Regions from separate parts of the Alkalihalophilus pseudofirmus genome, predicted to be linked through region 2. Evidence: riboswitches for the same ligand, from Rfam matches in the RefSeq annotation. Region 2 holds a riboswitch; each other region holds the start of a gene.
The links. A riboswitch is a leader RNA that binds a small molecule or an ion and turns the genes downstream of it on or off. The one in region 2 is predicted to bind cyclic di-GMP.

Region 1 (6,002 bases), 580 kb from region 2:
CTTTTTTCAAGGAAGTTCATTAATGTCAGGGATCTATATCCAAAATGGTCAATTTGTTATTGTTACTAGTTCTGGAATTACGCAGGCTAATTTATATTCTAGTAGTTATTGGTCAGGAATTTATGTTGGAGCCAATCGCTATACCGAGGGAAGCAGTATCGAAGATTTTTCAGCAAACTTAGCACTAGAAATGGTGGGTGAAAACCATCAAGGTTTCATTACCTCCGAATTCGTTCAATACATCTATAAAGAAACTAAAGGGTTAGAACTTCCTCGGGCAGCTAGTGATCAGTGGCTGCTAGGAGAGGAAGTAGCTTTAGAAGACTTGCTGCCGGGGGATGTTGTCTTTTTCCAAGGTGCATTTTTAATGTCAGGAATCTATATAGATAATGGTCGTTTTGTCATTATAACTAGTGAGGGAATAACAGAACGGAATATGAACACGAGCGAGTACTGGTCCAATGCGTTCGTTGGAGCTAAGCACTATACGGATGAAAATCTTACTCCGCCTCCTACGTCAAATGAAATTGTCGAAAAAGCCCGTTCATTAATCGGGGCTCCTTATAACAGAAGAGGGGATAATCCTGTAGATGGTTTTAATACAGGTTCTTTTGCTTATTATGTGTACCGGGAAGTAACCGGAAGCTGGCTCTCAAAACTATCTTACGCGCAATTTGAAGCTGGTCTTGAAGTTGAACGCGATGAGCTTCAAGAAGGGGATCTTGTGTTCTTTCAGAATAATGACGAGTGGCTGACCGGAATTTATTCAGGAGATGACCGGTTTATCATAGCTGCATCAGAAGGAGTGCAGGAACGTCATTTAGACTTCCATACCTATTATTCAGATCGATATGTTGGAGCAGTAAGATATACAGACGCGATTCTCAATAAATCTAACCCAAATACGTATCTAAATCATAAAAATCCAGTCATCCAAGAGACAATGAAATATATGGGAACACCTTATCTTATGACTGGAAGTACACTCGAAGCCTTTGATTGTTCTTTCTTGATTCAAACGTCCTTTAGAGAAGGAAAAGGGATATACCTTCCAAGAATTAGTTATAGACAATGGGAAGTAGGAGAAACCATTCTGCCGGAAGGCACCAATATAGAAGAGATCACACTTGATGATCATATCAAACCTGGGGATGCTCTTTATTTTTCAGGCACATGGCAAGAAGGTATTTCACATGTCGCCATTTATTTAGGAGATAACTATATGATTCATGCAACTGGTGAAGAAGGAATGACAACAATCTCTTATATGAATTCATATTGGCGTGAACATTTCACAGGGGTTAAACGCTTTGATGATCTTTCAGTCCAACTAGATCATCCAGCGGTTTACGAGGCTTATCAAGTACTAGGAAGCCCTTATCAATTAGGTGGAGCTGATCCTGAGCAGGGATTTGATACAGGAGGGCTTACACAATATATTTACAAGCAGGCATATCAATATGATCTTCCACGCTACGGCAGCCAGCAATGGCAAGTTGGAATGGAGATACATCCTGATAATGCTGAACCTGGAGATTTGTTATTCTTTGAAGGGACGACATTGATTCCTGCAATTTATTTAGGGAATAACCAAATGGTTGTGGCTACTCAAGCAAACGGGGTGATGATTGTTGACCTCACTGTAAGCTCCTATTGGCCGCCACGACTTTATGGAGCCAGAACGTATGAAATAGAAGATGTTACTCTTGAAGCCGTTGCTGTCCTAACAGAGAATTATGTGGGAGAAGTGTTTCATGGCTCTTCTGTTGAATTTGTACAAAACATGTACCTAGAAGCTGCCAATAAACAGTTATCAGGAAATATTCATACGCTTCGTTCAGGCGGGGACTCCATTCATATTGAAGAATTAGAGCGAGGCGATGTGATGTTCTTCAGTGAAGAAACCGAAAGTAATACCCCAAGTTTTATTGGCATTTATTTAGGGGATGGTTTTTTTGCAACGTTAAGAGATCAAGTGGTAGAAAAGTATGAGATGAATGATGATATTTACTGGATTAATCGATTATTGGAAGCAAGGAGATATTAATCCTTAAGAATAGGAAGCTGTCAGCTTCCTATTTTTCTTTTTGAACAAGGAAATTCCCTCTTTGGAATCGAATTTTGTATATTGAGGGAGGATATCTTCCTTAGACATACATTCTAGGAGGACAACATGGACATTAATCAGCTTTCAAAACGCTTTATTCTTTTTGCCAATGATGAGTGTGCAGACTCTAGCAAGTTATATGAGACATTATCCAAAGAAACAGCGAAAGACGAAGAGCTTCTCATCATTTGTTCGCATGCGAAAGAGGGTCAGCCCATCCCTAATTTATTTTTTGGGGCGGTTCACTATCTTCTATTAAAAGGAGTAAGGCATGAGCTTTCGGATTATTATCTTAGTTTAGTTGAAGAACCGAAAAAATCTACCCATGCATTTGTTCACTTTAAGTCATTCTGCGAGGAGTATAAAGAAGAGATTATTCACCTTTTACAAACGAAACTCGTACAAACGAATGAAGTGCGGCGCTGTGCATATCTATATCCGAGTTTTTCTTGTATATATGAGAAAACAAACAAACCTTTGGCTTTAATTGAGATCGGTACGAGTGCCGGTCTGCAATTGCTATGTGATCAATATCAGTATTCATATGATGGGTTACATCGATATGGGAACCTTAACTCACCTTTATCTCTAAGCTCTGAAATAATAGGAGAGAATGTTCCATCGTTTAAAAAGGAAGCTTATCCTGTGCATTCTCGCTGCGGGATTGATTTGCATATTAATGATTTAAGAGACCAAGAAGACATATGCTGGCTTAAGGCATTGATTTGGCCAGAACATATGGAGAGAAGAAATGAATTTGAAGCAGCAGCCTCTATCTTAAAAGAAAGTGTAGATGAGTTGAATTTGGTAGAAGGGGACGGAATTGAATTACTGCCTCAAATAGTAGAAGGGCTGCCTCAAAATGTAACCGTTTGCGTGTTTCATACGCATGTTGCCAATCAAATGCCGTTGGAGACAAAAAAGCAGCTGCTTCAAACAATAGATGAGCTAGGAAGAGACCGAAATATCTTTCATTTGTATAATAATATTTCAGATCGATTCTTACATTTAGATTCTTATATTGATGGAAGGAAAACAGAAGAAACTCTAGCAGAAACTGCTGGACACGGCGAGTGGTTTAGTTGGAATGTTCAAGAAACAACACATGTTTGATATACATTGCTGATAGGAAAATGTTCGTGTGTTTGTCATTTATTGATTGCGAAAAAAAGGGTTTTTTTACCTCTTTCTAGTATAATATAGGTAAATTGACGGATACGTTGAAAACTTCTCTGTAAATTGGGCGCTTTGAGAAGTTGGAGTAAGTAGCGCAACCGGCCGATAAAGGGGATACTTTACATGAGCCTGTTTTCGTTAATCAAATTTTTCAAAGAAAGTCAAAACGATTGGATGGAGCAAGTAGGTCAGCTGCAAGTGAAGGTAGATGTGGCTGATTCGACGATTCATGACAAAATGAGAATGGTTCAATTGACAGAGCAAGATCTGCAAGTCATTAAAAGCATACAACCTTTAGTCATATCACATGTTAATGAGCTGGTTCGTGGTTTCTATGATACGATCCTTCTAGTGCAGGTATTAAGAGAAAAAATTGAGCAGCATAGTTCGGTAGATCGACTTGAAAGAACGTTAGAGAAGCATCTAATTGACTTATTTGAAGGGAATATTAATGAACAGTTTGTGGAGAATAGAGTGAAAGTCGCAAAGGTTCATTACAAGATTGGTGTAGAGACTTCTTGGTATATGAGTGCCTTTCAAAACCTTCAACAAGCTATGTTTCTTGTTATTTGCCGGGAGTTTGATCAAGGGTCTAATAAAATTGATGAAATTAAGCAAGTCACAACTGCAGTTAATAAATTATTTAGTTTAGAACAGCAAATTGTACTCGAAGCTTATGAAAATGAAACCGTTGCCAAAATGAAAGAACAATTTGAAGTTGGGAAAACAGAAATCCGTACTAAAATTATGGAGATTAGTGAAGGATTAGTAGCTTTGGCCGAAGAAACTCAAGCTTCAGTAGAGATTTTAAGTTCTCACTTCAATGAAGTAAGCGGAAATTCATTAGCAAGTAATGAGCAATCAATTATTGCTGAGAAAAAGGCAAATGACGGTCAAGGCCAATTAAGTGACATGCTTCATAAAATCCATTCAATTGAAGAGTATACCAATAATATGCAAAAAGCTATTAATCATCTTGGACAAGCAACAAGTGAAATTACTCATGTAATTACGATTGTAAAAGATATTGCTGAACAAACAAATTTACTTGCGTTAAATTCAGCAATTGAAGCTGCCAGAGCAGGAGAGCATGGCCGTGGGTTTGCGGTGGTATCACAAGAAGTGAAAAAGCTTGCAGAACAAACGAAGAATTCAATCAGTCAAATTGATAAATTAATCGCTAATTCAGATCACTACAAACAAGAAGTGGCACAATCATTAAGCCAGGTTATTCAAGCTGTGAAGATGGGGCTTGAGGCATCGGGACAAACCGATGTGGTGTTTGGTCAAATGGTGGAATCGATTCAACAAAGCAGCCATACCGTTATGAAAGTAAAAAACCAAATGGACGAGCTTACTCGTGTCGTAAAAGAGATAGAGAAAGCTAGTATGAACGTAGCATTATCAGCCGAGCAATTAAATGAAGCGGTTGCGACTGCTTGATTGTGCAGCATCTTACTTAGTGTAAGGTGCTTTTTTCAAAATCTTTGGTTAGACTGTTGAATGAGATAACTATGTCTTCCTAAAAAGGGGAATCCGTATGCAAAAAGAAAAGCGCAAGGCATACTGGCAAGTGTTGGCCTGGGGGCTGATTGTGGTCATTTTAGTAGGTGTATGGAGAGCGATGCAATGAGGAAATAAGAACATGATACGTTATGTGAATGATCTATTTTATAAATGGGTTCTTTTTCGGAAATAATAATGGGGCGTATAGGTTTAAAGATTTGGAAAAAGAGTAAATAGTAAGTAGGATAATTACTAGGTATAAATAAAAGCAAGCCAACTAATTGGAGGCCGAATAATGAAAAAAGAAATTGAAATGAAGATGGCTGGCGAGCTTTCACGGTTAACAAATCATACATTTAAATTTGACGAGAGAATTAAAGAGGGCTGGTACTCTGCGGTATACTTCCTTAAAACAAAAGAAATCGCGAAAAGATATAAGCCTGATAAAATAGTCACGATGCAGTTTTTTCAAAAAGAAGAGGCTGTTTTATGCGGAATTGATGAAGCGATTGCTCTTTTGCACACGTTCTCAGAAGATCCTGAAGAACTTGAAATCCATGCCTTGCATGATGGTGATAAAATCAACCCTTTTGAAACAGTTCTCACGATTAGAGGGTCCTATCATAAATTCGGCTTTTTAGAAGGAATTATTGATGGTATTTTAGCGAGACGGACAAGTGTTGCAACGAATGTATACAGGGTTGTTTCAGCCGCTAAGCATAAGCGGGTTATCTTTATGGGTGATCGTGATGACCATTTCAGCAATCAAGCAGGAGACGGCTATGCCGCGTTTATCGGAGGGATGTCTGCACAAGCTACTCATGCCATGAATGAATGGTGGGGAGAAAAGGGTCTTGGTACAATGCCCCATGCTCTTATTCAGCTGTTTAATGGGGATGTAGTAGAAGCATCAATTGCCTATCATGAAACCTATCCTGAAGATGAATTAATTGCGTTGGTTGATTACAATAATGATGTAATTACGGACTCTTTAAAAGTAGCTAGGGAATTTGGTGCTACACTAAAAGGGGTTAGAGTTGATACATCAAGAACGATGATTGATCAATACTTTATTCGTAATCAACATATTTTAGGAAGCTTCGACCCTCGTGGTGTGAATATTCCGCTTGTAAAAGCATTAAGGGAAGCCTTAAATGAGGAAGGCTATCATCATGTACAAATTGTCGTGAGCGGGGGATTCTCAGCTGAGAGA
Region 2 (6,002 bases):
AGTTGAACAAACTTATGGGGAGCTTTTTTGTTTGTAAATCTACGGCTTTCAGAGCATATAAGCCTCACAAGCGATTTTATCTCCAAGGGTAAGATTGTGAATTAAATGTGAAATGTTTCACAAAATCCTCCAAATTAGTAGCACCTCGGGTATAATGAACGCATAAGATACCTTATAGGGTATAGGGTGTATTCATATTAAAGTTGTTCAATGGTAATTTAAAATATCTCTTTTGGAGGGGATCAAATGAGTACTAAAGTAATCATTGTAGGTGGAGTAGCGGGCGGTGCAACAGCGGCAGCAAGATTAAGAAGGATTAGTGAAGATGTGGAAATTATTCTAGTTGAACGTGGTGAGCATATTTCATTTGCTAATTGCGGGCTGCCTTACTATATTGGCGAAACCATTAAAGAACGAAGCAAATTACTCGTTCAGACCGTTAAAGGCATGTCAAAACGTTTTAATCTTGATATTAGAAATTTAAGTGAAGTGCTGAGCATTGATCCACAAAATAATAAATTGACAATCAAGAACCTAAGAAACGGTGAAGAGTACGAAGAAACGTATGACAAGTTATTATTATCCCCTGGAGCAAGGCCGATGGTTCCGCCGATTCTAGGATTAAGTGAAAATATGTCTGCTTTTACCTTAAGAAACATACCTGATACTGATAAAATCAAAACCTATGTGGATTCCAACAAACCTAAGAAAGCCGTTGTAATTGGCGGAGGATTTATCGGAATTGAAATGGCGGAAAACCTGGTTGATCGAGGAATAGACGTGACACTTGTTGAGATGGCTAAACAAATCATGGCCCCAATCGATGTTGAGATGGCAAGCATCTTACACACTCATTTAAAAGAGAAAGGTGTACATTTAGTACTGGAAAACGGAGTGCAGGCTTTTACAGAACAGGGCAAAAAAGTGCTTCTTTCTGATGGAACTGAAATAGAAACAGATATGACGATTCTTTCAATCGGCGTCAGACCAGAAAATGAATTGGCTAAATCAGCAGGACTAGAGCTTGGAGAACGCGGGGGCATCATTGTAAATGAATACCTGCAAACTTCCAAAGAGGACATCTATGCCGTGGGGGATGCAATTGAAGTTGTTGATTATATCAATGGCAAAAAAGCAATGATTCCTCTTGCAGGACCTGCTAACCGTCAAGGTCGAATTGCGGCCAATAATATGATGGGAAAAAAGGAAAAGTATCAAGGGACGATGGGTACTTCTATAGCTAAGGTATTTGACTTGACTGTTGCAGCAACCGGAAACAACGAAAAGACATTAAAGCATCTCGGCATTACTTATGAAGTGGTTCATATTCATCCAAGCTCTCATGCTGGTTACTATCCAGGGGCTGCACCTATTGCTTTAAAACTCATTTTTGATAAAAGTACCGGAAAAATATTTGGAGCACAAGCGGTGGGGGCAGATGGCGTGGACAAGAGAATAGACGTTATCGCAACAGCTATCAAAGGTGAACTAACAGTAGAGGATCTAACAAATCTAGAGTTATCCTATGCACCGCCATTTTCCTCAGCAAAAGATCCTGTCAACATGGCCGGTTATGTGGCTTCTAATATTATGGACGGTGAATTGGAGCATATTCAGTGGCATGAAGTCGATCAAATCGTTTCAGATGGTGGAGTATTAATTGATGTTCGCGAACCAATGGAACGTGAATTCGGCTTCATTAAAGGCTCTACTAATATCCCATTAAATGATCTAAGAGACCGATTGTCAGAACTGCCAAAGGATCAGACGATCTATGTCAGCTGTCAGGTTGGTTTAAGAGGATACCTAGCTAGCCAGATTCTTAAAAACAGGGGATATAAAGTGAAGAATGTTGATGGCGGCTGGAAAACCTACTCTTCTGTTTTAGGAGGAAACCTTGCTATAGATGGTAAAACTACTACCAATGACCGTAGAGATACTGAAATGAAAAGTACAATAGAAATAAAGGTTGATAGGGTTGTAGATGTCAGAGGGTTAACATGTCCAATGCCAATCATTGAACTTAAAAAAGGCATTGAATCATTGGATAACGGTCAAGTGTTAGAGCTTCATGTAACAGACAAAGGAGCTTTAAACGACCTGCCCACATGGAGTGAAAAAGCTGGTCATACCCTTTTGAAAACTGTTCAAGAAGGGAAGATCATTAAATTCTGGATAGAGAAGAAATAAATGTTTTGTAAGAATTGATAACAATATTATTTAAGCATGCTCAAGATAGGGGCATGCTTTTTTAAGTGGAGAAAATGGAGTATTATCTCCTTATGTAAATCAATAGTCCTGTACTTTAATGTCTATTTTAAATTAAAAAAATACATAATTCGACAATATCTAATTCTTTTGTGCTATAATGACGTTTGTGTCATTGTGAATTTAGAACCAGTAATTAAATAGGATAAAGGCAAACTTATCGAAAGGTAAGGACGCAAAGCTACGAGTCTAACATCCTCTTGGGTCATGATAGTCGGGTTGCCAAAAATGATATATGAATGGAACGATTATTTGGCTATCCCTATTTACGTCTAGGGATAGCTTTTCTTTTTGTATCTAGTGAAATAAGTGAAGGTCATTAATGAAAATAACATTCCATAGGAAGAAGGCGATAAGAGATGATAGTAGTTAATAAAAGAAAGTACAAAATGGCCATTGATGAGAATGAAAAAGAAATTCAAGTTCAAGTGCATGGATTAATGAGAGAAGAAGATGTAGAAGGATATATGATCGATTTGCAGGAAACCATCGATAAAGTATCAAGACCACATTATACATTTGTTGTCGATGCCACACACCAAACACCTGTCCCATCAAAAGTTGTCCCGCAACTAGAGCAAACGATGCAATTTTATTCTAGTTTAGGCTTTAAAGATATTCTTGTTGTAAAGCCTGCCTCTAAAATTGCTCAAGTTCAAATAAGGAATGCTCTTCAGAGAATTAACTTCTCAGGTACATTTGTTGAGCGAGTATCTCATTCGTTTTAAACGAGGTTCATTTAATAATTTGAAAGGAAGTTAAGGCGTGCAAAAAACATTAGAACGATATTCATATGAAATTATAACAAGCGAACAATCTACTCTAATAGAAAAAGCAGCTGAATGTCTAGCCCGCTCATTTATAGGGGTGAATGTTTCAGGTAAATGGGTTCAGGAACCTATGGTAGGTCAATTAGATATACGTTATGAAGATTTCTACGATTTCACCAAAGATTATTTAGTCAGTACAGTGGACCAGGGTTATTGCGTCATAGCTAAAGATCAAAATCAGAATGTGGTGGGTGTATTAGCAGGAGATACAAATGCGCCAGTCATATTTGGAGAAGATCTATTTGAAGGGTCGTTTTCCGATATGAATGTCATTCTCCATGTTTTAGAAGAGATAGATCAACGATTCATAGATGATTATAAAAAGAGAAGCGGAAAAGAAATAGAAGATGGTGAGTTTTTGCATTTATTCATGTTGGGTTTAACAGCTGAACATGACCGTCATGAAGTAATTCAACAATTAGGCAATGAGTTAATAACTAAGGCAGCTTCACAGGGATTGAAGGCAGTTATAGGTGAAGCGACAAACCCAAAATCGATACGTGTAATGGAAAAATATCATCAAATGGAGAAGTATACAGATATAGGTGGGCATTACATTGTACATAAATATAAAGAAAATAACAGGTTAAGTGGAATTGATGAGAGTATAGCTGATGGGACCTATTTCCTTATCAGAGAACTTTAAAAGGGTTCATTTCGAATTAAAATAAAATAAAAAGTAGGGGATTCATTCTTATGGAAGTTATACTGCTTGGTATTATTATCGTTTTATTAGGCACTACAGTGTATTTTGCTTACCGTTATTTTTCCCTAAAGCATAATCCGCGCATTAATAAAGAAATCATAAATGGAATAAGAGAACTTTCTGCAGGGAATATGAAAAGCAAAGTGGAAGAGAAAAGCGCTGATTATACTGTATACAATCAACTAATCGAATTTTTACATCGTGTAAAGGAAAGTTACTCTTCCTTATCAAGCAATGTTTATCAAAAAGGAGAAAATTTAGCTAAGGTCGGGGAGTCTGCTATTGAGAAAGCGGACATTGTAAGAGCCGCAATTGATGAGGTAGGAAGAGGCTTAGAGAAACAGTTAGTAGCTACAGAAGAAAGCGCCATGTCTATGGAAGAGATGACACAGGCGATTGAAGATCTTTCAAATAGATCAAATGAAATTTCAGATCGATCAACTGCCACTTTAGAATTAACACAAGATGGAAATGAGAGATTAAAGGACTCTTTGGAAAAAATGGAGCAGTTTAATCAAACCATTAACCAAACATTTGATGGCATCAATAAACTTAGCGAAAAATCACATGAAATCGGTTCTATTGTAAAAGTGATTACAGGAATTTCAGAACAAATAAATTTGCTTGCCTTAAATGCCTCCATTGAAGCAGCTCGAGCGGGAGAACACGGCAGAGGATTTGCGGTTGTAGCTGATGAGGTTCGGAAGTTGGCTGAACAATCACGTCAATCTTCTTCTGAAGTATCTAACATAGTTAAAAACATACAAGCAGAAACCGAGGATGTTGTTAAATCAATGAAGCAAGGAACTGATGAGTTTAAAGATACAAACATGGCGATCGGAGAAGTGGGAGCTATGTTTGAAAAGATTCTATCTACGACAAAGATTATTGCTGAGAATAATGTTAATTCCTCTGCAAGTACAGAAGAAATAACGGCAGCTTCTCAGCAAATTATGTCAACTATGGTCGAGATCGCTTCAATCTCAAGAGAATCAGTTGAAATGTTCGAGGAACTAATAGAAATTAGTGATGATGAACAACGTATCATTCAAATATTAGTCCAGGAAGCAGAAACACTGTTAGAGGCTGAAAATGGCTCTAACCAAGTATTGTCATCATGGGCCCCTCGTAATGAAACAGAAAAAGTGACAGCATAACAAAAAATCAATAATACAGCATAAGAATAGGGATGCTTCTCATAGGTTAATTAAACTTGTGTGAAGCTTCTTTTTGTGATAGACATCAAGGAGGTAAAGTAATGAACGAGTTACAAAAGCTGTACCCGAGCATGGACGGTAATAATGTTCAAAGAGAAGAATTATTATCTTATTTTAAAACAGTAATAACAAAGGTAGATGAATTAAAGGATCCTAATAAACTAACGTTAGGAGAAATGCCCGAGTACACGGCAGATTATTATAATCGTATAATTCATCAGGCAGACATCCCGAAAACGGGTACGCCTATGGATGAAGTGATTGTAAAGCTTCTTAAATTGGTAGAGGGACATAGGTATGTCAACCGAAACTACGTTGCTAATGCAGCGCCCCTTCCGAATATTGCGAGTGTCATTGGGAATTTAATTATGGTCCTTGTTAATGGAAATAATCTTTGGGATGTAGAGGGACCTGCAGCAGCAGCGGCAGAAGTCGAGATCACCAGTATGCTTTCAAAACTAATCGGATACGATGAAAATCTAAGTTCTGGCTATACAACCTGGGGAGGGCAAGGGGCTGTCTTTAACTCTTTACGACTTGCTATTGCAAGGTACTCACCGATCTCTAATCAAAAGGGGGTGCCTGACAATCTGTATTGCTTTTGCTCAGAGCTTTCCCATTACAGCTTGTTTAAATCAGTAGAAGCAACTGGAATAGGAGTAGAAAACATGATTCGTGTGAAGGTGAATCGTGATCATTCTATGAATTTAGAAGACTTTAAAGAGAAAATGGAGCATGTTATTGAAAAAGGCGGTGTTCCATTATATGTTCTTGCCACAATGGGAACAACCGATACGTTTGGGATTGATGACATGGAGGGGATTAAGAGGATAGCTGAAGAGTTAGAAGTTAAGCACTGCTTGAGTCCTGTCTATATCCATGCAGACTCAGCTATGGGAGGTATGTATACCTTCTTTAATGATTATGACTTCAAAAGCAACCATCTTAAACTAGAAGAACCTGTTATACAGGTGTTAAAGT
Region 3 (6,002 bases), 350 kb from region 2:
TTGTGATTGGGGTTATGTCATTAACGCAATTAATTTATATGTCGGAGATTGGTATTCTGTTATTAAAATCAAAAATTCCTCTTTCCTTCGTTCAATTATTTGTGATTTTCTTACAAAGAACGATTATTACCTTGCCGGTTGCAGCGGCAATGGCTCATCTTTTCTTTTTCTAAATGATATACTGTGTAACAAAGGAAAGCATTGGCAAACACCAATGCTTTTCATTATGTTATGACGAATAATGTCTGTGATCATATAGGAGTGATAATGTGAACATTGAATCTTTTTTATCAAAGCATAGTAAACCAGCTCTTCAAAATGATCCTCCGGGAAGCTGGATGCCTCAGCTGCCAGAGAAGTGTATACGTCTTTCTTCAGGGTATCCTGATCCCTCTTTAGTGCCTGTAGAGCAGTTGAAGAAGGCAGTGAACAGACTGCTCGAAGAAGAGGGGGACCTGCCTTTGCACTATCTTGGCAGCCCTAGAATGGACCAATTAAAAGCGCAGATTACTCATCGATTGAAAGAGCGCGGCATGGATGTAGAAGAAGAGGAACTGTTGATTACCTCTGGTGCCTGCCAAGCGATTGATCTGATTGCCCGGGTTTTCATTGATGAGGATAGTGTAGTGGCTGTTGAATCTCCTACTTATATGGAGGCACTTGAAATCTTTCAAAACTACACGAACCATTTTATCAGCATCCCAATTGATGAGCACGGGCTTCAAACAGAGAAATTAGAAGAAATACTAGCAGAACGTACAAAGAAGGGTTTGCCGCTCCCTCGTCTTTTATATACGATACCAACTTTTCATAATCCAACAGGTACGACGATGACTGCAGCACGACGCAAGCATGTGATGAAGCTGGCTGAAGAGTATAATTTTCTAGTTTTAGAAGATGATGCGTACGGAGATTTATATTTTGAGAAGTCAGAAGCCACGCTTAAGTCATTGGATCAATCGAATCGTGTTTTACATGTAGGCTCGTTGTCAAAAGTAGTCGCTCCCGGCATGCGAATCGGCTGGGTTGCAGCGGCACAAGAATGTACGGAAGCTCTTAATTGGTTTAAAAAAGATTTAGATCATCCATTTGCCGAAGCATCAATGGCTGCTTATTTGGAACAGATTAATTTGAACGAACGCCTCGATACATTACGTACTGCCTATCAACAAAAACGTGACGTGGTGATCTCAGCGCTTGAAGAGCATCTGCCTGATTCAGTGTCCTGGTTTGTCCCAAAAGGAGGGTACTTTATTTGGGTGAGGGCTGATGGTGTGGATACGGATCATTTGTTAGAGCAGGCACTTGATGCGGGAGTTGCATATGTCCCTGGAAAGTACTTTTTCTTACCTGCCGATGAGAAAGCAGCATACTTGAGGCTTTCCTTTAGCTATGCATCTGAAGACGAGCTTGTAGAGGGAGTTAAGCTGCTTGCTAACGTACTAAATAAGTCTTAACAATTAATAAGCATAGAAGTCTCGAATCTTGATGAAACGAGGTCTTCTATGCTTCTTTTGATTGGTAGGGCACAATATAGATGCCATCGTCATACAGCCAATCAGCATAAACGATATCTTCTGGCCGGTTGTAGCCATGAGAGATTAGCTGACTCATCAGCCAGTCATGATTAAACCCAAGCTCCTTTAAGTTATCTTCTATAATTTCTCCATCTGTAATTAATGTGGTGCAAAGATAAGTAGTGCTTACAGGTAGGTTTAAGTCTTCAAGGGTTACCTTTTGATATTTATTTTTCTTTAAAATACTGATCGAACCGTTAGACTCTAAAATCGCATAAGCCACTTCGCGCAAAGAAAAGGTTTCACTTTGACGCAGTGAACTAAGCAGCTGATTGATGTTCATGCGGTTTTTTTTAAGCTGCTCTCGGTCAATCTTTCCGTTACGAATGATGATAGACGGCTTTCCTTCCAAAAGCCCCCTCACAGAACGGTGCTTTAGCAAATACTTCTCCATCATAATCATTAAAAAACCCCATAAGAGAACAACGTAAATAATATAGAAAATGCTGACGTTTACCTCAAATATCCCATTACCTAGCAGCTCTGATAATACAATAGCTGAGACAAAATCAAACGGAGTCAAATGACGGATCGTCGTTTTGCCAAGTAATCTAGTAATCAAAAAAAGCAAAAAGAATCCTATTACAATTTTAATCGACATATCCCAAAAGCCCGGCTCCATACAATCCTCCCCTAGCAGACTAGTATATGGTACTAGTTATGGACAAAGAGGGAGGGGTTTATTCAAAAAGGAAAGAGAAAAACCTCAGATCAAACATCTGAGGCTTAAACATTCATATAATTTACCCGAGGAACAAATTTAATTATTATGGCCTATCTTCCAGCCTGATTTATCTTCTTTTTCGTCAATTTGTTCAGTAACCGTAGAAGTCTCAAGTTCTCCTTTAGTAGTAGTAGTTGCCACTGTTACTATTGGTTCACCTTCAACTCTCTTCTCAGAAGATTTACTTGATTCGCTAAGAACTTTACCATTACTTCCAGGAGCGCCTTGATGGGTAATAGTAGTTTCAATGGTCTCTATAACAGTTACAGGAGTTTCTGTCGTAGTAGTAGTAGTTGTAGTTTCATCCCAAGTTGAGGTTGTTACAGTTCGAACTGTTGCTGTAACAGTAACGTCTCTATACTCATTTTTTGTAGGATGTTTTTCAGTATTACTTTTAATAACAACACGTTCTTCGGTTATATCTGTATCTGTTTTAGTCTCTGTTACAGCAGATTCTATTGAGTTAACCTCAACACCTTTAGTTTCGTTTGTTGTAACAATAACTTCAGTCGTTACTCCTTTAGAAAAGTTCTCGCTTTGGCCAGGTGCTGTTTCTAACCCTTTTCCATTTCCATTTCCATTATTAGCCATAGCACCAGTGGTGAAGCTAACAGATAAAATAAGTGTTAATACTGCTACTGATAATTTTTGTGCTTTTTTCATCTTCCATTTCTCCTCTTAAATAAATTTTTTTAAATAAGAGGGTCGGTTACACTACTAGCTCCATATAGCCCAAGTGTCCAAGTAAAGACTATACTTCATAGCACCCCTAATTAAAGAGGTCCGGTTACACTACTGGCTCCATATAACCCAAGTGTCCATATAAAGGTTATACTTCATAGCTTACCTTTGAAGCATTGTGCATAGGTCATTATATGCGTTGGTGGGTAATTTATTATATGTATAAAGACCTATAATTCTATTATATTTATTTTGAATTAAAGATAAAGTTTTTTCGCTCGACAAATTTCTTCTTTTCCAAAGCCAAGCTAAATCGTTGTATGGAATTGGTTAATCTATGTATGCTAATAGAAGCAAATAACTGGAGGTGTCTTGCAATGGGTACAGAAGGTGAACGTGTGATACGTGATCATTGGAAGGTGAAATACAATAAGAATGGATATCCGCATGTCCAGCAAGGCTGGGTTCTCCCGCCGGATAAGATGACAGAGTATGATCCTTTTATCTTAATGGCTGATGATTGGTTTAAGCGAGGGACGTTCTCGGATCATCCGCACCGAGGGTTTCAGACGATCACTTATGTTATTGATGGCAGGTTAGAACATACAGATAATAATGGAGGCCATTCAGTGCTTTATGCAGGTGATGTACAGTACATGAATGCTGGGAGCGGGGCGCGCCATGCTGAAGAAGCAGTGGATGATGATCTTATTCACACGCTGCAGCTGTGGCTTAATCTGCCTAAAGCGTTAAAAGGAACGGAATCATCATACCAAAATGTACTGGTTGAAGACGCTCCTAAAGTAGAAATCGACGGTGGTTATCTGCGCATTTATTCAGGAGAAGCAGAAGGGGTTAAAGGGCCGATGGATTCATTAGTGCCGATTAATATGTTTGAGCTTTTTTTAAAAGAAGGAGAGTGCTACTCCCTGAAGCTCCCCCAAAATCACAACGGCCATATTTATATGCTCCAAGGAGAAATGACTTTTGCTGATAAGGTAACACTAGGAAAAACGGAAGCTGGACTGTTATCTTATCAAAAAGAGGCAAGTAATGATGCGTTTGATCATTTGCATATTAAGGCAAATGAGAGATCAAGAATGCTCATTTATACAGGCAAGCCGATTAATGAGACTGTAGTGGCTCGCGGGCCGTTTGTAATGAATACAGAAGATGAAATTCATGAAGCCTTTAATGACTTCAGAATGGGACGATTTGGCCCGTCTTCTCAGTAAATCTCTATAGTTTATCCCTATGCAGCGAGAGATGATGCTCTGAGTGTTTGCATCAACTAAATGATTCTGTCACGATAAAGGCAGGGAAGAACACTGCTCTTATAAAGGAGGCGTACTAATAATGAGGCTAGAAGGTAAGAAAGTCATTCAAATTGTCAGTAAGGATTTTGAAGATCTGGAATTATGGTATCCTGTTCTGCGCTTGCGTGAAGAGGGTGCAGAGGTGCATATTGCCGGTGAAAAAGCCAATGAGACGTATATCGGAAAATACGGGGTGCCGATTGTTTCAGAGTACTCATTTGAAGAAATCAATCCAGAAGAGTATGACGCGATCTTAGTGCCAGGGGGCTGGTCTCCTGACTTATTAAGAAGATTTGATTCCGTGTTGAATATGGTTCGTACGTTAAATGACCAGAACAAGCCGATCGGGCAAATTTGCCATGCTGGCTGGGTTTTGATCTCAGCGAAAATCCTTGAAGGCAAGACGGTGACAAGTACTCCTGGAATTAAAGATGACATGATGAATGCCGGGGCCACTTGGGTTGATAAGCCAGTTGTTGTAGACGGCAACATCGTATCCAGCCGCCGCCCGCCAGACCTCCCCGATTACATGAGAGAATTCATTAAAGTTCTCGAGTCATAATGATCTGCTAAAGAGGGTCAGTGAGAAAGCACCTTTGCCAGGTGCTTTTTTTCTTTACTATTTAATTGAGCTAATTCTACCCCAATTCTCGCCTACATTTTAGAGCAAAACATAACCCAGCGGATGAAATATACGAATTCTCATAGATGGTATAAGGAACTTAAAAAAGACCCATCTTATAGTAGTTGTTGATCTCCGCTGCAGACACACGCTTTCCGCGGGCGGTCCGGGAGCCTCCTCGTCGCATTTTGTACTGCACCCCTATTGTTGGACACCTCAATCAACAATAGGAGGTGCCTTCATCAATGACCACGTTCACCAAGGAATATAAACTTCAAGCGGCTAAACGTTATCTAAATGAAATCATCAGTTATCGAGAACTTGCAAATCAAGTGGGCGTAGATGATTCGACGCTGCGATATTGGGTGATGTTAGTTCGCTATCATGGGGATCAAGCTTTTGCCTTCCCCTATACAAACTACTCAACTGCCTTTAAACTGAAAGTAATTCAATTTATGACCGAAGAGAATTACTCCATTCGAGAGGCATCAGCCATTTTTCATATCCCCGTTCCATGTATGCTTCGCAGATGGAAGAAAAAGTGGGAAACAGCTGGAGAAGATGCCTTTGAACTAAGAGAAAAGGGGCTATCTACAATGACTGTTAATCAGAATAAAAATAAGGGCAACAACTCTTCAAACCCATCGGTAGAAGAGTTGAAAAAAGAGCTGGAATACCTTCGTATGGAGAATGCGTATTTAAAAAAGCTGAAAGCCTTAGTTCAGGAAGAACAATCACCAACAAAATCAAAGCGAAAGTAGTATATGAACTAAGGAACGAATTCCCGGTGAGTCGAATGTTGAAAATAGCCAAGATGCCTAGAAGCACTTACTATAACCTTGTTAAAAAATGGAGCCAGCCAGATCCTGATCGAAAATGGAAAAGAAGAATTGCATTCATTTACCATAAGCACTTTGGTCGATATGGCTATCGTCGTATTACAGACCTCCTTCAGGAAAAGGGATATGCGATTAACAAAAAGAAAGTGCTTCGAATGATGAGAGACCTAGGGCTTAAATGCCTTGTACGAATGAAAAAATACAAATCATATAAAGGAGAAGTTGGAAAAGCAGCTCCAAACA
Region 4 (6,002 bases), 1.3 Mb from region 2:
AAGCAGGCGCTTGGGAGTAAGAAGCCAGGGCAGAAATTAGGTGATGCCCTTTTAGAATTAAATTATATATCAGAATCACAGCTGATTGAAGCACTTGAGGTTCAGCTTGGCATCAAACATGTCAGCCTTTTTCGTTACCCAATTGATACATCATTGATGAAAATGGTGCCAAAAGAATTTGCGATGAGAAATCAATTGATCCCGCTAAAAAAAGAAGGAAACATGATGTATGTCGCGATGGTCGATCCGATGGACTACTATGCGATAGATGATCTGAGAATGTCGACAGGGTTTCAAATTGAGGCGGCTATTGCGACAAAAGATGAGGTTGAACAAGCGATCGAACGCCATTATCAATTAGACGATGCATTTTTGCAGGCGGAACTCGATGAAAAGGATCTAGAGGCGCTTGCAAATGCGAATCCGGCTGATGCAGATGAGGAAGATGCTCCGGTCATAAAGCTCGTTAATCAAATTTTACAAGCGGGTCTCGTTCAAAAAGCGAGTGATATTCATATTGATCCAATGGAGAAGAAAATAGTCATTCGCTACCGTGTGGACGGGGTGTTAAAAACAGAGCGGGTGTATCCAAAACGGATTCAAAATTCACTTGTAGCCCGTTTGAAAATCATGGCGAATTTAAATATTACAGAAGTCCGCCTCCCGCAAGACGGCCGGATTAAAACATCAATACAAATGACACCGATTGATTTGCGGATCTCAACGCTGCCTACCGTTTACGGAGAAAAGGTCGTGATCCGGATTTTAGACCTTGGCAGTACGCTGAATAAGCTGTCACAACTCGGCTTTAATAAAATTAATCATCAACGGTTCCTTAAAATGATTGAACAGCCGTCGGGTCTTATTTTAATTACGGGTCCTACTGGGTCTGGTAAATCATCTACACTGTATGCAGCACTTAACCACGTACACTCAGAGCAAGTGAATATTATTACGATTGAAGACCCGGTTGAATATCAAATTGAGGGCATCAATCAAGTGCAGGTGAACGCTCAAGTAGGGCTGACATTTGCTGCCGGCCTGCGATCGGTATTAAGGCAAGACCCTAATATCGTTATGGTTGGGGAAATCCGTGATACGGAAACCGCTGAAATAGCAATCCGAGCTTCTCTGACGGGACATCTCGTATTAAGCACACTTCATACAAACAGCGCGATTGCAACGATTCCTCGTCTGATTGATATGGGGATCGAGCCGTATTTAGTCGTCTCTTCGTTATCTGGTATTGTAGCGCAGCGTCTTGTGAGAAAAATATGTCCGCTGTGTGCAGAAGAATTTGAGCCGACAGAAATGGAGCGGAATTTGTTTGAAAAACGCGGCATCAAACCTTCTAAAGTAAAAAGAGGGAGCGGCTGTCCGTCTTGTAATGCGACAGGCTATAAAGGAAGACTGGCAATTCAGGAAGTATTAATGGTAACCGATGATATTCGTCAAATGATGATGAACAACAAATCAATGAGCACGATCCGTGATTATGCAATGAAACAAGGGATGATCTTCTTAATAGATGATGGTTTGTTCAAAGTAAAGCAGGGGTTAACGACAATCGAAGAAGTACTGCGTGTGGCAATGGATGAGTAAAGGAGAGATATGAGGAGTGATAAGATGAAAGAAAAGCTGGAATCTTTACTAATTGAAGCGTTTGAAATGGGTGCCTCAGACATTCACCTGACGGTTGGGGTGCCGCCTGTCATCCGTATAAACGGGGAACTTGCTCATCACGGAGAAACCGTGTTAAAGCCGGCTGACACGGAGGGAATGGCACGTGCGATTTTATCGGAAAATCTGTGGAAGGTGTTCCAAAAGCGGGGAGAGCTTGACTTCTCACACGGCATTCCGAAAGTGTCGCGTTTTCGTGTGAATGCCTACTTCCAGCGCTCCTGTGTATGTCTTGCGATCCGAGTTGTGCCGACGAAAATTCCTACACTCGATGATCTTTCGATGCCTGAAGTGTTAAAAGAGATTGCCCAAAAACCTCAAGGACTAGTGCTTGTAACAGGTCCGACCGGTAGCGGGAAGTCGACCACTCTGGCTGCAATGATTAATGAGATCAATGAACAATCAAATAAACATATTATTACGCTTGAGGACCCGATTGAGTATTTACATAAGCATAAACGCTCGATTATAAATCAGCGTGAAGTGGGATTTGATACGCAAAACTTTGCAAACGGGCTAAGAGGCTGCTTAAGGCAGGACCCTGATATTATTTTAGTAGGGGAAATGCGTGATTTAGAGACAATCTCGATTGCAATCACGGCAGCAGAAACAGGACATCTTGTATTAGGGACATTGCATACAACGGATGCCCCGGCAACGATTGACCGTGTAATCGATGTGTTCCCGCCAGAGCAGCAGCCGCAAGTCCGCATTCAGCTAGCTTCCGTCTTAGGAGCCGTTATCTCTCAGCGGTTATTTAAAACAGCAGATGGAAAAGGAAGACGAGCGGCAACGGAAATCCTAGTGAATAATGCAGCTGTGAAAAACCTTATCCGCAACGAGAAAATCCACCAAATACCCAGCGTGATGCAGACGAGCCGTGCAAGCGGGATGCATACGCTTGAGATGTCAATTAAAGAATTAGTCGACTCAGGTGCGGTGGAGTATGAAACAGTTAGCGCGTACGTAAGTGAAAGTGGGATGTAAATGGGCGTTTATAAATATTCAGGACGTGACCGGCGAGGACATGTGAAGAAAGGAAAAGTGAAGGCTCCTTCAGAAAAGCAGGCTCGTCTCATCCTGAGAGAAGACGGGGTAGCTGTGAGAGAGCTGAATGAATCCAAAAGTATTCTCGATATGGAAATCGAGCTAGGTGCGGGCGGAGTGCGCTCACAAGATTTTGTGATTTATTTAAGGCAGTTTGCGACGCTGTTAAAAGCGGGGATCTCAGTGGTTGATGCTACTGTAATCTTGCGTGAGCAGACGTCTTCTAAAAAACTTAAAGCAGCCCTACATGATGTAGAGGACGAATTACGTGCGGGGAATCCGTTTTCACAAGCGGCTGAAAATCAAAAGAAAGTGTTCCCGCCGTTATTTGTAAATATGGCCAAAGCAGGCGAGCTTGGCGGTAATTTAGATGATATCCTAGAGCGGCTTGCGAGCTATTATGAGAAACAGCATAAAACAAAACAGAAAGTGATGTCTGCAATGTCGTACCCGATTGTGGTCGGTTTTGTGGCGATCATCATTGTGATCTTTCTATTATCCTATGTCGTCCCAACATTTGCTGATATGTTCGCAAGCTTTAATGCCGAGCTGCCGATGATTACAGTGCTTGTGCTTCAGGCAGGAGAGATATTCAGCAGACTATGGTGGCTTCTGCCGCTGGCCGTTATTTTAGTTATCGTGCTGTTGAAAATCGTGAATGACCGAGCGGAGCTTAGGTATTATCGCGATCTGTTTATTCTGCGGATGCCGATTTTCGGAAAGCTGCTGCAAAAAGCAGCGCTCGCGCGAATGACAAGAACATTAAGCTCGCTGTTTTCAAGCTCTGTGCCGATATTGCAGTCTGTCTCAATTGTAGAGAGGATTGCTGGAAACGAAGTAATTGCCCGAGTGATCCGCGAATCTCGTAATTCATTAGAACGAGGGGAATCGATTGCAGAACCGATGCATAAGCATTGGGTATTCCCTCCTTTAGTGACGCAAATGATTGCAGTCGGTGAAAAAACAGGGTCACTAGATACGATGCTTGATAAAGTAGCAGATTTCTATGATTCAGAAGTAGAAGCGGGAACAGACCAAATTAAAGCATTAATAGAGCCAGTTATGATTGTCATTTTGGCAGCTGTGGTCGGTGTAATTGTCGCAGCGATAGCAATTCCGATGTTTGAAATATTTGATGCGGTTGGATAGAAAATTTTGCTAGACAAATGAAGGATTTGCCAGTATGATTTCTGTAGAACCAATCTACTAGACATTTATACTTATAAAAGTATACGAATTTCATATGGAACGTGATGAAAAGCTATCTGTACATGGGCACTTGGGTAGTTTGGAGCAGCTAGTGCAACCGGCCAATTTTGTCATGACTACATGCAGGATTGGTTTTTTCTATGTTGCAGAGAGTTACTGAAGACGCGTGAACAGATGAAAAATGAAAAACGGAGGATACGAAGATGATGAAAAGATGGTTGAAACAGACGAAGAATGAAAAAGGCTTAACGTTGGTTGAGCTGTTGGCTGTTGTTGTGATTTTAGGAATTATTGCTGCGATTGCAGTGCCGAGTATTGGAAATATTATTGAGAATAGTAAGAAGGACTCAGCAATATCAAATGCCCAACAAGTGTTGAATGCTGCAAGGTTGTATTCAGCAGGTGGTGGTAATATTGATAGTAGTATTACTTATAATTCTACAACTAATGGAGCTATTGCAGAATATCATGAAGAACTTGTTAACCCTTGGGGGGAGGGGGAAGTAACTTATACTGTTGGTTTTGAGAACAATACTCCAAACATTGCAATGACTTATTCTGGTGGAAAATGTAATATAGGGACTGAAGGAAGTACTTTTGAGGGTCTTAGCTCCCAAGATCTCAGTAGCGACTCTAGAGATAATATTTGTAAAGATGATGAATAATATCAAAAGCCTATCCCCTCGATAGGCTTTTTCACTACACAAATTCAGAAAATCCTTACACCTTAGGAGGCCTTGATGGTTGATTGGTTGTTTATTGGTTATTTATTTGTCTTCGGCCTGACGTTTGGGTCCTTTTTTAATGTGGTTGGGCTGCGTGTGCCGGCGGGGGAATCGATTGTCGCCCCGCGCTCGCATTGTACAACCTGTGACCGTGATTTATCAACGCGGGAGCTGATCCCTGTTTTTTCTTATCTATTTCAAAAGGGGAAGTGCCGCGGCTGTGGAACGAAAATTTCTCCGCTTTACCCGATTGTAGAACTCGTGACCGGGTTGTCGTTCAGCGGGGCTTACGTGTTGCTTGGCTGGTCGTATGAATTAATTGTGGCTCTTTTACTTATTTCGCTCCTTGCTATTATTTTTGTCAGCGATATCCGCTACATGTTAATTCCAGATAAAATCCTATTATTTTTTACGCCGCTCTTCCTGCTTTTACGTTTGGCGGTAGCACCGCTTGATCCATGGTGGTCTAGTCTTGTGGGGGCGGCTGTTGGATTTGGGTTGCTGCTCCTTATTGCGGTGATCAGCAGAGGCGGAATGGGTGGCGGAGACATTAAGCTGTTTGCTGTGCTTGGACTTGTTCTTGGCTGGCATGATGTGCTGCTTGCCTTTTTCTTTTCATGCTTATATGGAACAATCATTGCTGGTATCGGGATGGCAGCTGGAAAAGTAAAACGCAAAAAGCCGATTCCATTTGGCCCTTTTATCGTACTAGGAGCACTAACGGCATATTTTTATGGAAATTCTCTAGTCCAATGGTACATAGGTCTATTCTTATAGTAAACTACGTATAAGAAGTTATTTTTAAAGAGAAATGGTGAATAAAAGATGAACCTTTTTCAACAACCGAACCAAAAGCGGCATGCCTTTATTATTAAAGATCATGTTATTCGATATATAGGAAGCAAGCAGCCAGATCTCTTGCAAATCTCTCAAATAAAAGAGCGCTACTTGCCTGTTGGGATTGTCGTTAACGGCCAAATTGAAGACATGACGACCTTTGTGACGATTTTGGCTGAATGTGTGGAGGAATGGAAGCTTAAAAGACAACGGATACAATTTTGCCTGCCGCAGCAGCATACGATTATTCGCACCCACTTTATCGATGGGACAATTCCCGATGAAGAAGTGAAAGGGCAGCTTTATTTAGATTTAGGAGAGAGCCTTTTGCTGCCGTTTGATGATCCGATTTTTGACTTTAAAGTAATTGGGATGCGTGACGGTCAAAAGGAAGTACTGCTCTTTGCTTCGAGAGAATCCGTTCTTAATCAATACATAGATGCCTTTTCTGAAGTCCATTTGAAACCGAATGCAGCTGATCTTTCAACGCTTTCAGCTTACCGA

Region 1: it holds a riboswitch for cyclic di-GMP, as region 2 does, so the genes downstream of both, PQ478_RS04425 (globin-coupled sensor protein) here and PQ478_RS01615 (hypothetical protein) in region 2, are expected to answer to the same signal.
Region 3: it holds a riboswitch for cyclic di-GMP, as region 2 does, so the genes downstream of both, PQ478_RS20935 (hypothetical protein) here and PQ478_RS01615 (hypothetical protein) in region 2, are expected to answer to the same signal.
Region 4: it holds a riboswitch for cyclic di-GMP, as region 2 does, so the genes downstream of both, PQ478_RS16590 (type II secretion system protein) here and PQ478_RS01615 (hypothetical protein) in region 2, are expected to answer to the same signal.

The regions. Positions count from the first base shown of each region.
Region 1 is NZ_CP117835.1:866,420-872,421, forward strand. Features, by position in the region: gene PQ478_RS04415 (NlpC/P60 family protein) at 1-2,047, shown strand, start outside; gene PQ478_RS04420 (DUF2332 domain-containing protein) at 2,174-3,220, shown strand; cyclic di-GMP riboswitch class II at 3,312-3,396, shown strand; gene PQ478_RS04425 (globin-coupled sensor protein) at 3,407-4,726, shown strand; gene PQ478_RS04430 (nicotinate phosphoribosyltransferase) at 5,085-6,002, shown strand, end outside.
Region 2 is NZ_CP117835.1:288,295-294,296, forward strand. Features, by position in the region: gene PQ478_RS01610 (CoA-disulfide reductase) at 247-2,190, shown strand; cyclic di-GMP riboswitch class I at 2,409-2,495, shown strand; gene PQ478_RS01615 (hypothetical protein) at 2,628-2,996, shown strand; gene PQ478_RS01620 (hypothetical protein) at 3,034-3,744, shown strand; gene PQ478_RS01625 (methyl-accepting chemotaxis protein) at 3,795-4,961, shown strand; gene PQ478_RS01630 (pyridoxal phosphate-dependent decarboxylase family protein) at 5,063-6,002, shown strand, end outside.
Region 3 is NZ_CP117835.1:4,023,288-4,029,289, reverse strand. Features, by position in the region: gene PQ478_RS20950 (YjiH family protein) at 1-173, shown strand, start outside; gene PQ478_RS20945 (aminotransferase-like domain-containing protein) at 270-1,457, shown strand; gene PQ478_RS20940 (YetF domain-containing protein) at 1,504-2,199, opposite strand; gene PQ478_RS20935 (hypothetical protein) at 2,338-2,964, opposite strand; cyclic di-GMP riboswitch class II at 2,996-3,079, opposite strand; gene PQ478_RS20930 (pirin family protein) at 3,360-4,217, shown strand; gene PQ478_RS20925 (type 1 glutamine amidotransferase domain-containing protein) at 4,339-4,860, shown strand; one part of gene PQ478_RS20920 (IS3 family transposase) at 5,166-5,634, shown strand; one part of gene PQ478_RS20920 (IS3 family transposase) at 5,634-6,002, shown strand, end outside.
Region 4 is NZ_CP117835.1:3,106,269-3,112,270, reverse strand. Features, by position in the region: gene PQ478_RS16605 (GspE/PulE family protein) at 1-1,602, shown strand, start outside; gene PQ478_RS16600 (type IV pilus twitching motility protein PilT) at 1,627-2,667, shown strand; gene PQ478_RS16595 (type II secretion system F family protein) at 2,668-3,876, shown strand; cyclic di-GMP riboswitch class II at 3,965-4,048, shown strand; gene PQ478_RS16590 (type II secretion system protein) at 4,140-4,601, shown strand; gene PQ478_RS16585 (prepilin peptidase) at 4,677-5,438, shown strand; gene pilM (type IV pilus biogenesis protein PilM) at 5,487-6,002, shown strand, end outside.